DNA from 2 places in the Nocardiopsis sp. NPDC049922 genome. Region 2 is predicted to be linked to the other one. Evidence: riboswitches for the same ligand, from Rfam matches in the RefSeq annotation. Region 2 holds a riboswitch; the other holds the start of a gene.
What was found. A riboswitch is a leader RNA that binds a small molecule or an ion and turns the genes downstream of it on or off. The one in region 2 is predicted to bind S-adenosylmethionine.
Positions count from the first base shown of each region.

Region 1: another riboswitch for S-adenosylmethionine. It lies ahead of thrC (threonine synthase); the one in region 2 lies ahead of AB0I72_RS05095 (aminotransferase class V-fold PLP-dependent enzyme).

Region 1 is NZ_JBFAME010000001.1:571,978-576,750, reverse strand. It holds gene AB0I72_RS02750 (GrpB family protein) at 1-198, shown strand, start outside; gene AB0I72_RS02745 (trehalose-6-phosphate synthase) at 380-1,816, opposite strand; SAM riboswitch class I at 2,114-2,256, shown strand; gene thrC (threonine synthase) at 2,270-3,529, shown strand; gene AB0I72_RS02735 (ubiquitin-like small modifier protein 1) at 3,618-3,896, shown strand; gene AB0I72_RS02730 (PadR family transcriptional regulator) at 4,048-4,632, shown strand; gene AB0I72_RS02725 (hypothetical protein) at 4,646-4,773, opposite strand, start outside.
Region 2 is NZ_JBFAME010000002.1:194,907-199,679, reverse strand. It holds gene AB0I72_RS05110 (acyl-CoA dehydrogenase family protein) at 1-257, opposite strand, end outside; gene AB0I72_RS05105 (CoA transferase) at 311-1,558, opposite strand; gene AB0I72_RS05100 (DUF3870 domain-containing protein) at 1,567-1,950, opposite strand; SAM riboswitch class IV at 2,164-2,278, shown strand; gene AB0I72_RS05095 (aminotransferase class V-fold PLP-dependent enzyme) at 2,337-3,674, shown strand; gene AB0I72_RS05090 (SAM-dependent methyltransferase) at 3,882-4,592, shown strand; gene AB0I72_RS05085 (DinB family protein) at 4,583-4,773, shown strand, end outside.

The DNA of each region.
Region 1 (4,773 bases), on a different contig from region 2:
GACCACCTCGTCGCCGACGCCGACGCCCGCGCGCGCTACGAGGCGCACAAGCGCGAACTGGCCCAGCGGACCTGGGACCGTATCCAGGACTACGCGGAGGCCAAGTCCGAGGTCATCGAGGAGATCCTCGCCGCGGCCGGTGCGCCGGGTCCCGACCAGGGCGGAGGGGGCGAGCACGCCGAACCCGACGCACCCTGAGCCCTCCAACCCGTCCGGCCCTCCAACCCGCAGGGCCCGACACGCTCCGCGGCCCCTCCGAACCCACCGACCTCCGACGGCGACACCGCGACCGGGGCGCTCCCCGCCATCCCACGACGGCGGGCGCGCCCCAGCGCGGACACGTCCCGGCGGGCCCTGACCCCGACCCCGGCCGCGCCCCTCAGCCCAGCGCGCGCAGCTGCTCCTGGAACCACCGGCGCGGCGGCAGCGCCACGGCCGCCTCCCGCAGCCGCTCACGCCGCCTCCGGCGCTCGTCCGGCCCCATCGTCAGCGCCCGGTGCAGCGCCTCCGCCGTCTCCACCGTGTCGTACGGGTTGACCGTCAGCGCGTGCTCGCCCAGTTCGTCGGCGGCCCCCGCCTCACGGGACAGCACCAGCACCGAGTCGCGCTCCGACAGCACCGGACCCTCCTTGGCGACCAGGTTCATGCCGTCGCGGATCGGGTTGACCAGCAGCACGTCGGCCATCTGGAAGGACGCCAGCGAACGCGGGTAGTCGTCGTTGACCTCCAGCACCAGCGGCGCCCACTCGGCCGTGCCGAACTCCTCGTTGATCTCCTTGGCCACGCGCAGGACCGCGTCGGTGTACTCCCGGTACTCGGGCACGTCGCCCCGGCTCGGGTAGGCGAACGCCAGGTGGGTGACCCGCCCGCGCCACTCCGGGTGCGCGGTGAGCAGTTCGCGGTACGCCTCCAGCCCGCGCACGATGTTCTTGGACAGCTCCGTGCGGTCCACCCGCACGATGAGCCGCGTGTCGCCGACGACCTCCTCCAGGGTCTCCCGCCGTGCCGCGACCCTGGGATCCGCCGCGCTCTCGCGCAGTCCCTCCTCGTCCGCGCCCAGCGCGTGCACGCCCATGTCGACCACCCGGCCGCCGTGCTCGACCGTGCGCTTGGTCAGGTCCACGTCGGCGCGCAGGATCTCCGCGCAGCACCGCAGGAAGGCGTCGGCCCAGCGTGGGCTGAGGAAGCCCAGGTGGTCGGCGCCGAGCATGCCCTCCAGCAGGTCGCGGGCGACCTGGTCGGGCAGCATCCGGAAGTACTCCGGCGGCGCCCAGGGCGTGTGCGAGAAGTGCGCGATCCGCAGGTCGGGGCGGCGGGCGCGCAGGATGCGGGGCACCAGCGCCAGGTGGTAGTCCTGCACGGCCACGCGCGCGTTGTCGGCGGCTCCGGCCACCAGGGCCTCGGCGAACGCGTTGTTGTAGGCGACGTAGTCCGCCCAGCGCCGGTGGAAACCGGAGCCGAAGGAGGGCTTGTCGGGGGTGTCGTACAGCATGTGCTGCGTGAACCACAGCGTCGAGTTGGCGATCCCGGTGTAGGCGCCCGCGAAGGTGTCCTCCGGGATGTCCAGCATGTGGACCCGCATGCCGTCCAGGTCGTGGGACCGGTCCAGGCGGGCCCCGGGGGCCTCGGCGGCGGCGCGCCGGTCGGCGGGGGACAGGGCGGCGCACACCCAGAGACCGTCGATCTCCGAGGCCACCGAGATCATCCCCGACACGAGTCCGCCGCCGCCCCTGCGGTACTCCAGGGAGCCGTCGTCGGCGGTCGAGAAGGACACCGGTCCCCTGTTGGAGGCGATGAGGATCTGTGCCTTGTCCACGTACTCGTCCTCTCGGTGGAGCGGATCGGATCTGCCGCCCGTGAGCGGGGTGTGGGTGCGGGGCGGGGTGTTCCCTCATGTCTCGCCCGTGGACGGGGGGCCCAAACCCGTGCCGGGCCAACGCATGCGTACGTCACACCGGCCGAACGCGGCGGCTCCGGGCCGGGATCGCCGACCTGGGCCGTCTCACCATACGAGCGGGTTCGTGTGTTCCGGGTCACCCGATGTGGAAAGCCGGCCGACGTGTCCGTTACAGTGACCGTGCGGATCCGACAGGGTCGGCGCACAATTTCATATTGCTCATCCAGAGGGGTGGAGGGACCGGCCCTACGAAGCCCCGGCAACCATCTCAGCATGCGATACTCGCGCTCCTCGCGAGGCGGCTGGGACAGGTGCCAACTCCGGCCTGGGGTCAAGGTGGCCACCAGGAAAGATGAGGGGAGACGCCTCGCCATGGCGATTGCCGCCACCGAACCCACCTCCGTCCGCTCCTTCGGCCCCGCGACCGCGCTGTCCTGTCGCGAGTGCGGCGAGCGCTACGACCTCACCCCCCGCTTCGCCTGCGAGTTCTGCTTCGGCCCCCTTGAGGTCGCCTACGACTTCGGGACCGTCACCCGCGCCGACATCGAGAGCGGCCCGAACAACATCTGGCGCTACCGCTCCCTCCTGCCGGTGCCGACCAACGTCGCCGAACTCCCCAACATGAACCCCGGCCTGACCCCGCTGGTCCGCGCCGACCGCCTCGCCGCCGAGCTCGGCCTCGACTCCCTCCACATCAAGGACGACTCCGGCAACCCCACCCACTCCTTCAAGGACCGCGTGGTCGCCATCGCCGTCGAGGCCGCCCGCACCTTCGGGTTCACCACCCTGTCCTGCTCCTCCACCGGCAACCTCGCCGGCGCCGTGGGCGCGGCCGCCGCCCGCGCCGGGTTCGAGTCCTGCGTGTTCATCCCCGCGGGCCTGGAGGAGGGCAAGGTGGTCATGGCCGCCGTCTACGGCGGCAAGGTCGTGGCCATCGACGGCAACTACGACGACGTCAACCGCTTCTGCTCCGAGCTCATCGGCGACCCGGCCGGTGAGGGCTGGGGCTTCGTCAACGTCAACCTGCGCCCCTACTACGGCGAGGGCTCCAAGACGCTGGCCTACGAGATCGCCGAGCAGCTCGGCTGGCGGCTGCCCGAGCAGATCGTCATCCCGATCGCCTCCGGCTCCCAGCTCACCAAGATCGACAAGGGTTTCCAGGAGCTGATCAAGCTCGGCCTGGTCCAGGACCGCCCGTACAAGGTCTTCGGTGCCCAGGCCACCGGGTGCTCCCCGGTCGCCAGGGCGTGGGAGGCGGGCCACGACGTCATCCAGCCGGTCAAGCCCGACACCATCGCCAAGTCGCTGGCCATCGGCAACCCGGCCGACGGGCCCTACGTCCTGGACATCGCCAAGCGCACCGGCGGCTCCGTGGAGCACGTGAGCGACGCCGAGGTGGTCGACTCGATCAACCTCCTCGCCCGAACCGAGGGCATCTTCGCCGAGACCGCGGGCGGCGTCACCACCGGCGTCCTGCGCAAGCTCGTGCGCGAGGGCAAGCTCGACCCGAAGGCCGAGACGGTCGTGCTCAACACCGGCGACGGTCTCAAGACCCTGGGCGCCGTGGACGCGGGCGTGACCGCCACCATCGCGCCGTCCCTGTCCGCGTTCGCCGAGGCGGGCCTGGCCTGACGGCCGCGGCGGCCACCCCGACGACCTCGCGGGGTCCGGTGACGCGTCCCGGGCCCCGCACCCCACCCGACGAAGGAAGAGACACGACATGAGCGCCAGCGTCCGCGTGCCCACCATCCTGCGCACCTACACCGACGACGCCTCCGAGGTGACCGCCGAGGGCGCGACCCTCGCCGAGGTCATCGACGACCTGGAGGCCAACTACCCGGGCATCCGGGCCCGGATCCTCGACGACGCGGGCAAGGTCCGCCGCTTCGTCAACGTGTACGTGGGCGACGAGGACGTGCGGTTCGAGAAGGGCCTCCAGACGGAGGTGGCCGACGGCGCCCAGGTCTCGATCATTCCGGCGGTCGCCGGAGGCTGCTGAGCCGCCGCCGCGGAACCGCGGCCCCGAACGGGGCGGTCCCGTCCTCCACCCCCCGGGAGGACGGTGCCGCCCCGTTCGTCGTGTCCGGGGCCGGTCGGCCCCCGTCGACGCCGCTCGTAGGCTGGGGGCACCGAGACGGACGAGGGTGGAGATGTCGGCGACGCGGCTGTTGGTCCTGGGCGTGGTGCGGATGCACGGGCAGGCACACGGGTACCGGGTGGGGCGGGAACTGCTCTCCTGGAACGCCGGGGAGTGGGCCAACGTCAAGTGGGGCTCGATCTACCACGCGCTGCGCAAGCTGAGCCAGGAGGGGAAGCTGCGGGAGTTCGTGGCCGACGGCGACGACGTGGTCGACCGCACCTCCTACGCGCTGACCGACGACGGCGAGGCCGAGTTCCACCGGCTGCTGTGCGCGGCGTTGAGCCACTCCGGCCACGACCACGCGTTGCTCTGCGCCGGGGTCACCCTGATGACCGCCTTGCCGCGGGCCGAGGCGATCGCGATGCTGGAACGGCGCCTGGCCGGGCTGGAGGAGGTCGGCTCCGAGGTGCGTTCGGCGTCGGGTGAGGGCCATGACAGGCCGCCGCACCTGGCCGAGCTGTTCGGCCTCTGGCGGTCGACGATCGATGCCGAGACCGGCTGGACCCGTCGACTCATCGACTCCCTGGGCGAGGGACGCTACACGATGGCCGACGACGACGCCGGCGCCTTCGGCCTGCCGCCCACCGGCGACTGACCCCCGGGCCCGCCTACCGGTTCCCTCCCCTGACGGCGTTCAGCAGCCACGCGTTGGCCTCGGCCGCCTCGTCCGTGCGCCGGGTCAGGGTGAGCCGGGCGGCCTGGAGCGCGGTGTCGGACTCCAGGTCGGGGGCTCCGG
Region 2 (4,773 bases):
ACGGCGCTGGAGCCCCCGCAGCCGTAGCCCTCCAGGTGCATGCCGAGCACGCCGAGGTCGCCGAAGGCCTTGGCCAGGCCCCGGGGGTCGGGCAGGGTGCCCGCCTCGAACCAGTCGGCGACATGGGGCAGGAGCTCGCGGGAGCCGAACGCGCGGACCGCGTCGCGGACGTCGCGTTCGGTGTCGGAGAGCGTGGCGTCCACCGCGAGGAAGTCGCGGGGGTCCGGGGCGGCGGGCTTGCGCCGGGTGTCGCTCATGGGTGTTCCCTTCGTGGTTCGGTGTGTCGGTCGGGGCGGTCGCGTCGCCCGGGTCAGGGCAGGTCGGGCTGTTGGACGGCGCCGCGCTTGATCATCGCGTCGATGCGGCCCCCGTCCAGGCCCAGCTCGGTGAGCAGGTCGCGGGAGTGCTGGCCGAGCAGGGGAGGGGCGGCCAGGGGGGTGGGCGTGCCCTCCATCCGGAACCCCGCGCGGACCAGTTCGAGCGGTCCGACGGTGGGGTGTTCCACGGTGCGCAGGACGTCGTCGCCGTGGGCGTCGGCGGTGCGCAGCGCGTCCAGCACCCCGCGCACCCGACCGGCCGGGACCCCGGCCGCCACGAGCACGTCCATCCAGTGGTCGGCGGGCCGGGAGCGCAGGGTGCGCGACAGTTCCGCCACCAGTTCCCCGCGGTGCTCCACGCGCCCGGGGTTGGTGGCGTAGCGCGGGTCACCGCCCAGGTCGGGCCGGTCCAGGGCGGCGCACAGGCGCTGGTACAGGGCGTCGTTGCCCGCCGCGACCACGATGTCGGCGTCGGCCGTCGGGAAGACCTGGTAGGGGACGATCGTCGTGTGCGCGTTGCCCATCCGCGCGGGCTCGGCCCCGGTGACCAGCGCCTGTTGGGTGAGGTTGACCAGGCCGGACAGGGTCGAGTTGATGAGCGAGGCGCTGACGTGCTCGCCCCGGCCCGTGGTCCGCGCGCGCATCAGGGCGCCCAGGACGCCCACGGCGGCGTTGAGGCCGGTGAGCACGTCGGTGAGCGCCACGCCCACCTTGCTCGCCGGGCCCTCCGCCGGGCCGGTGGCGGCCATCAGCCCGCTCTCGGCCTGCACGACGATGTCGAAACCGGGGCGCGTGGCGGGCTCGTGCTCGGGCCCGAACCCGCTGACCGAGCAGTACACGACCGCCGGGTTGCGGGCGCTGACGTCGGCGTATCCCAGGCCCAGGCGGTCGATGACCCCGGGGCGGAAGTTCTGGATCACCACGTCGGAGGAGGCGCACAGGTCCTGGACGGCGGCCAGGCCCTCGGGGTCCTTCAGGTCCACCGCGAGGCTGCGCTTGTTGCGGTTGACCGACAGGAAGTAGGCGGCCTCGCCCGGGGCGTCCTGGGCGGCCCCCGCCCAGGGCGGACCCCAGGCGCGGGTGTCGTCCCCGCGTCCGGGCTGCTCGACCTTGACCACCTCCGCGCCCATGTCGGCGAGGAGCATCGTGGCGTAGGGCCCGGCCAGGACCCGGGACAGGTCGGCCACGCGCACCCCGGCCAGGGGCGGGGGCGCGGCGGGTTCGGCGTGGGTGTCGGACACGGGGGCGCTCACTCCTCGGCGTCGGCGTGACCGGGCAGCTGGTCGCCGTCCCGCAGCTGGTGGTAGGTCTCCAGACAGCGGCGGAGCGCGGTGGTGAGGGCGGCGCCGGACTGGCCCGCGTACCGCGTCTGCACCCGCTGGACGATTTCGGCGATGTCCTCGGTCACCGAGGCGCCCTCGACGAGGGCACGGAAGAACTCCTTGGCCAGGTCGGTGAGGAGCGTGGTGTCCGCGGCGACGATCCGGTCGTCGGCGGTGTCCACGGCGAGCACGACGCCCAGCCGCTGGTACTGGGAATGGCTCGCCACCGTGTCGGGAAGACGGGCGTAGCCGGAGATCAGGACAACCCTGGGGTTGCGGAAAAGCTGCTGGATACGGTCGTCGCCGTGCAAAGCAACACACCTCTCGCTCGCGGGCATGCGAAAACTCCGATGCTCTGGAGTCTCGCGCCTGGAGGGCGGCCGGGAAAGCCGGACACCCGCGGCGTGAGGGCAGGCGGCTCCAGTATGTCCCAGGCCCGGCGGCGGGTGTCAAGCGGGGTGTGGGCGGGCGCACACCAGGGGGCCGGTGTACGCCCCGCCGGGGCTGTGCTACCTTTCTGGCCAGGTCACGAGTGCCAGCGTCAAGCCCCGGCTTGCTGGCCGGCAACCCTCCTTCCGCGGTGGGGTGCCCCGGGTGAGGACCAGGTCCCGACACGACCGTGTCTGACAAGCGCGGACCCCGGAGCTGATGCCGTGAGGCACCACGTGGGTCCCCCGACCCACGAATGAGGTGCATCTTGACCACGGTCCATCACATCCACTCCCTGCGCTCGCCCGAACCCGCCGAGTGCTCGATCGTCACCGCCGACGCCGGCGTCCCCCTCGTCACCGGCGGGCGCGTCGACTACGCGAACTTCGACTACGCGGCCAGCGCCCCGTGTCTGACCTCGGTCGCCGAGGCCCTGTCGGACGCCCTGCCCCACTACGCCAGCGTGCACCGCGGCGCGGGCCACCACTCCCAGGTGAGCACCGACGCCTACGAGCGCGCCCGCCGCAGTGTCGCCCGCTTCCTGGGCGCGCGCACCGAGCCCGCCGACGCCGTGGTGTTCGTGCGCGGCACCACCGACGCCCTCAACCTCCTGGCGCGCGCCGTCCCCGAGGGCTGCACCGTGGTCGTCTTCGAGTCCGAGCACCACGCGAGCCTGCTGCCCTGGGAGCACCCCGCCTCCCGCGCGGGCCGGGTGGTGCGCCTCCCCCTGCCGGAGTCCCCCGAGGCCGCCGTCGCCGCCGCGCGGCGGGCCCTGAGCGAGGCCCCCGCCGGTCCGACCCTGCTGTGCGTCACCGCCGCCTCCAACGTCACCGGCGAGATCTGGCCGGTCGAGGACCTGGTCCGCGTGGCCCACGCCGAGGGAGCGCGCGTGGTGGTCGACGCCGCCCAGTACGTGCCGCACCTGCCGTTCAGCCTCGCGGCCACCGGCGCGGACTACGTCGCCCTGTCCGGACACAAGCTCTACGCCCCCTTCGGCTCCGGTGTGCTGGCCGGGCGTTCCGACTGGCTGCGCGCGGCCACCCCCTACCTGTCCGGCGGCGGGGCCACCCGCCTGGTCACCGAACACGACGTCCAGTGGAACGACCTGCCCGCGCGGCACGAGGCGGGCAGCCCCAACGTCCTGGGCGCCGTCGCCCTGGCCGCGGCCTGCGACACCTTCACCCCCGCCACCCAGGAACTGCTGCACATCCGCGAGTCCGCCCTGCTGGAGCGGCTGCGCGCGGGACTGGCCGGGATCGACGGGGTTCGCGAGCTGTCCCTGTGGGGGAGCGACCACACCCGCGTGGGCATCGTGTCCTTCACCGTGGACGGCCTGCCCGCCGAGCTGTTGGCCGCCGCCCTGTCCGCGGAGTACGGGATCGGCGTGCGCGACGGGCTGTTCTGCGCGCACCCCCTGACCCGCCACCTGCTGCCCGAGGGGCACGCGCAGGCGGTGCGGGCGAGCCTGGGCGTGGGCACCACGACCGAGCACGTCGACCGGCTCGTCGGGGCGGTCGCCGCGCTGGTCGAGCACGGCCCCCGGTGGGAGTACGCCGACTGCGACGGACGGCTGGCGCCGGTCCCGGACCCGCGCAACGTGCTCTGAGACGGCACGGCACACGGGCCTCCCGCCACGGATTCCGCCGTGATACCGCCCAGACGGAGAACCGGGGCACGAATCACCCGACCCTGTGCGACGGATCACGTTCCCGGGGGTAGCATCGGGCCCTGACGGTAGGGCGCGATACGTACGATCCCGATCGGATCCGCGCGCCGTGCCTCCCACGAGCGGACCGGCTGGGGGAGCGTGATCGTGACGGACGTCCGAGGATCGAAGGCAGGCCCGCTCACGGCCGCGTCCCAGCGGCCGGACCCCGTGCCGGTCCCCGGACGGCGGTCCCGCGTCGTCGGCCTCGGCCGTCGGGCGGACGCCCGGCTCCCCGACCCCCGCCACGCCGAACAGCTCCGCCTGCACGAGCGCTTCCTGGGCCGCGTCGTCGACTACCTGTGCGCCGACGCCGGTGTGGACCAGTTCGTCGACTGGGGGTGCGCGGTGCCCGGCACCGGCGCACGCGTCCGGGAGCGCAGGCCCGACGCCGCCGTCGTGCACGTCGCGCCGCACGGCACGGCGGGGGTGCTCCCCGCCTCCGACACCGCGGTCCTCTCCGGCGACGGCGCCGACCCCGCCACGCTCCTGTACCGGCTGCGCGCCTCCGGTCTGGTCGACCTCGACCAGCCGTTCGCCGTCCTGCTGACCCGTCCCCTCGCCCCCGACACGCCACCCACGTGGATCGGCGACCTGCACTCCCTGATGCGCGGCGGCGGGTTCCTCTGCCTCGCCTCCACCGCCCCCCACGCGGCCGTGCGGGACGCGTTCGCCCCGTTCCGGCCCGTGGAACCGGGCGTCGCGGACATCACCTGGTGGCCCTACCCGGACGAGGACGTGTCCGCCCGGGGCAGCGGGATCCGGGGCGGACTGGGTCGGGCGGCGGCACGCACGGGGAGGCCGGGCCCGTGGCGGTGAACTGGACCGGGGAGACGCTGGCGCAGCTCCAGTTCTACTGGGAGTACTCCCTGTGGCCGAGGTTGGACGGCCTCACCGACGCGGAGTACCTGTGGGAACCCGTCCCCGGTTGCTGGACCGTGCGGCGGAGGCCGGACGGGCGGTACGCGCCCGACGGCGCCCTCCCCGAACCCGACCCGCC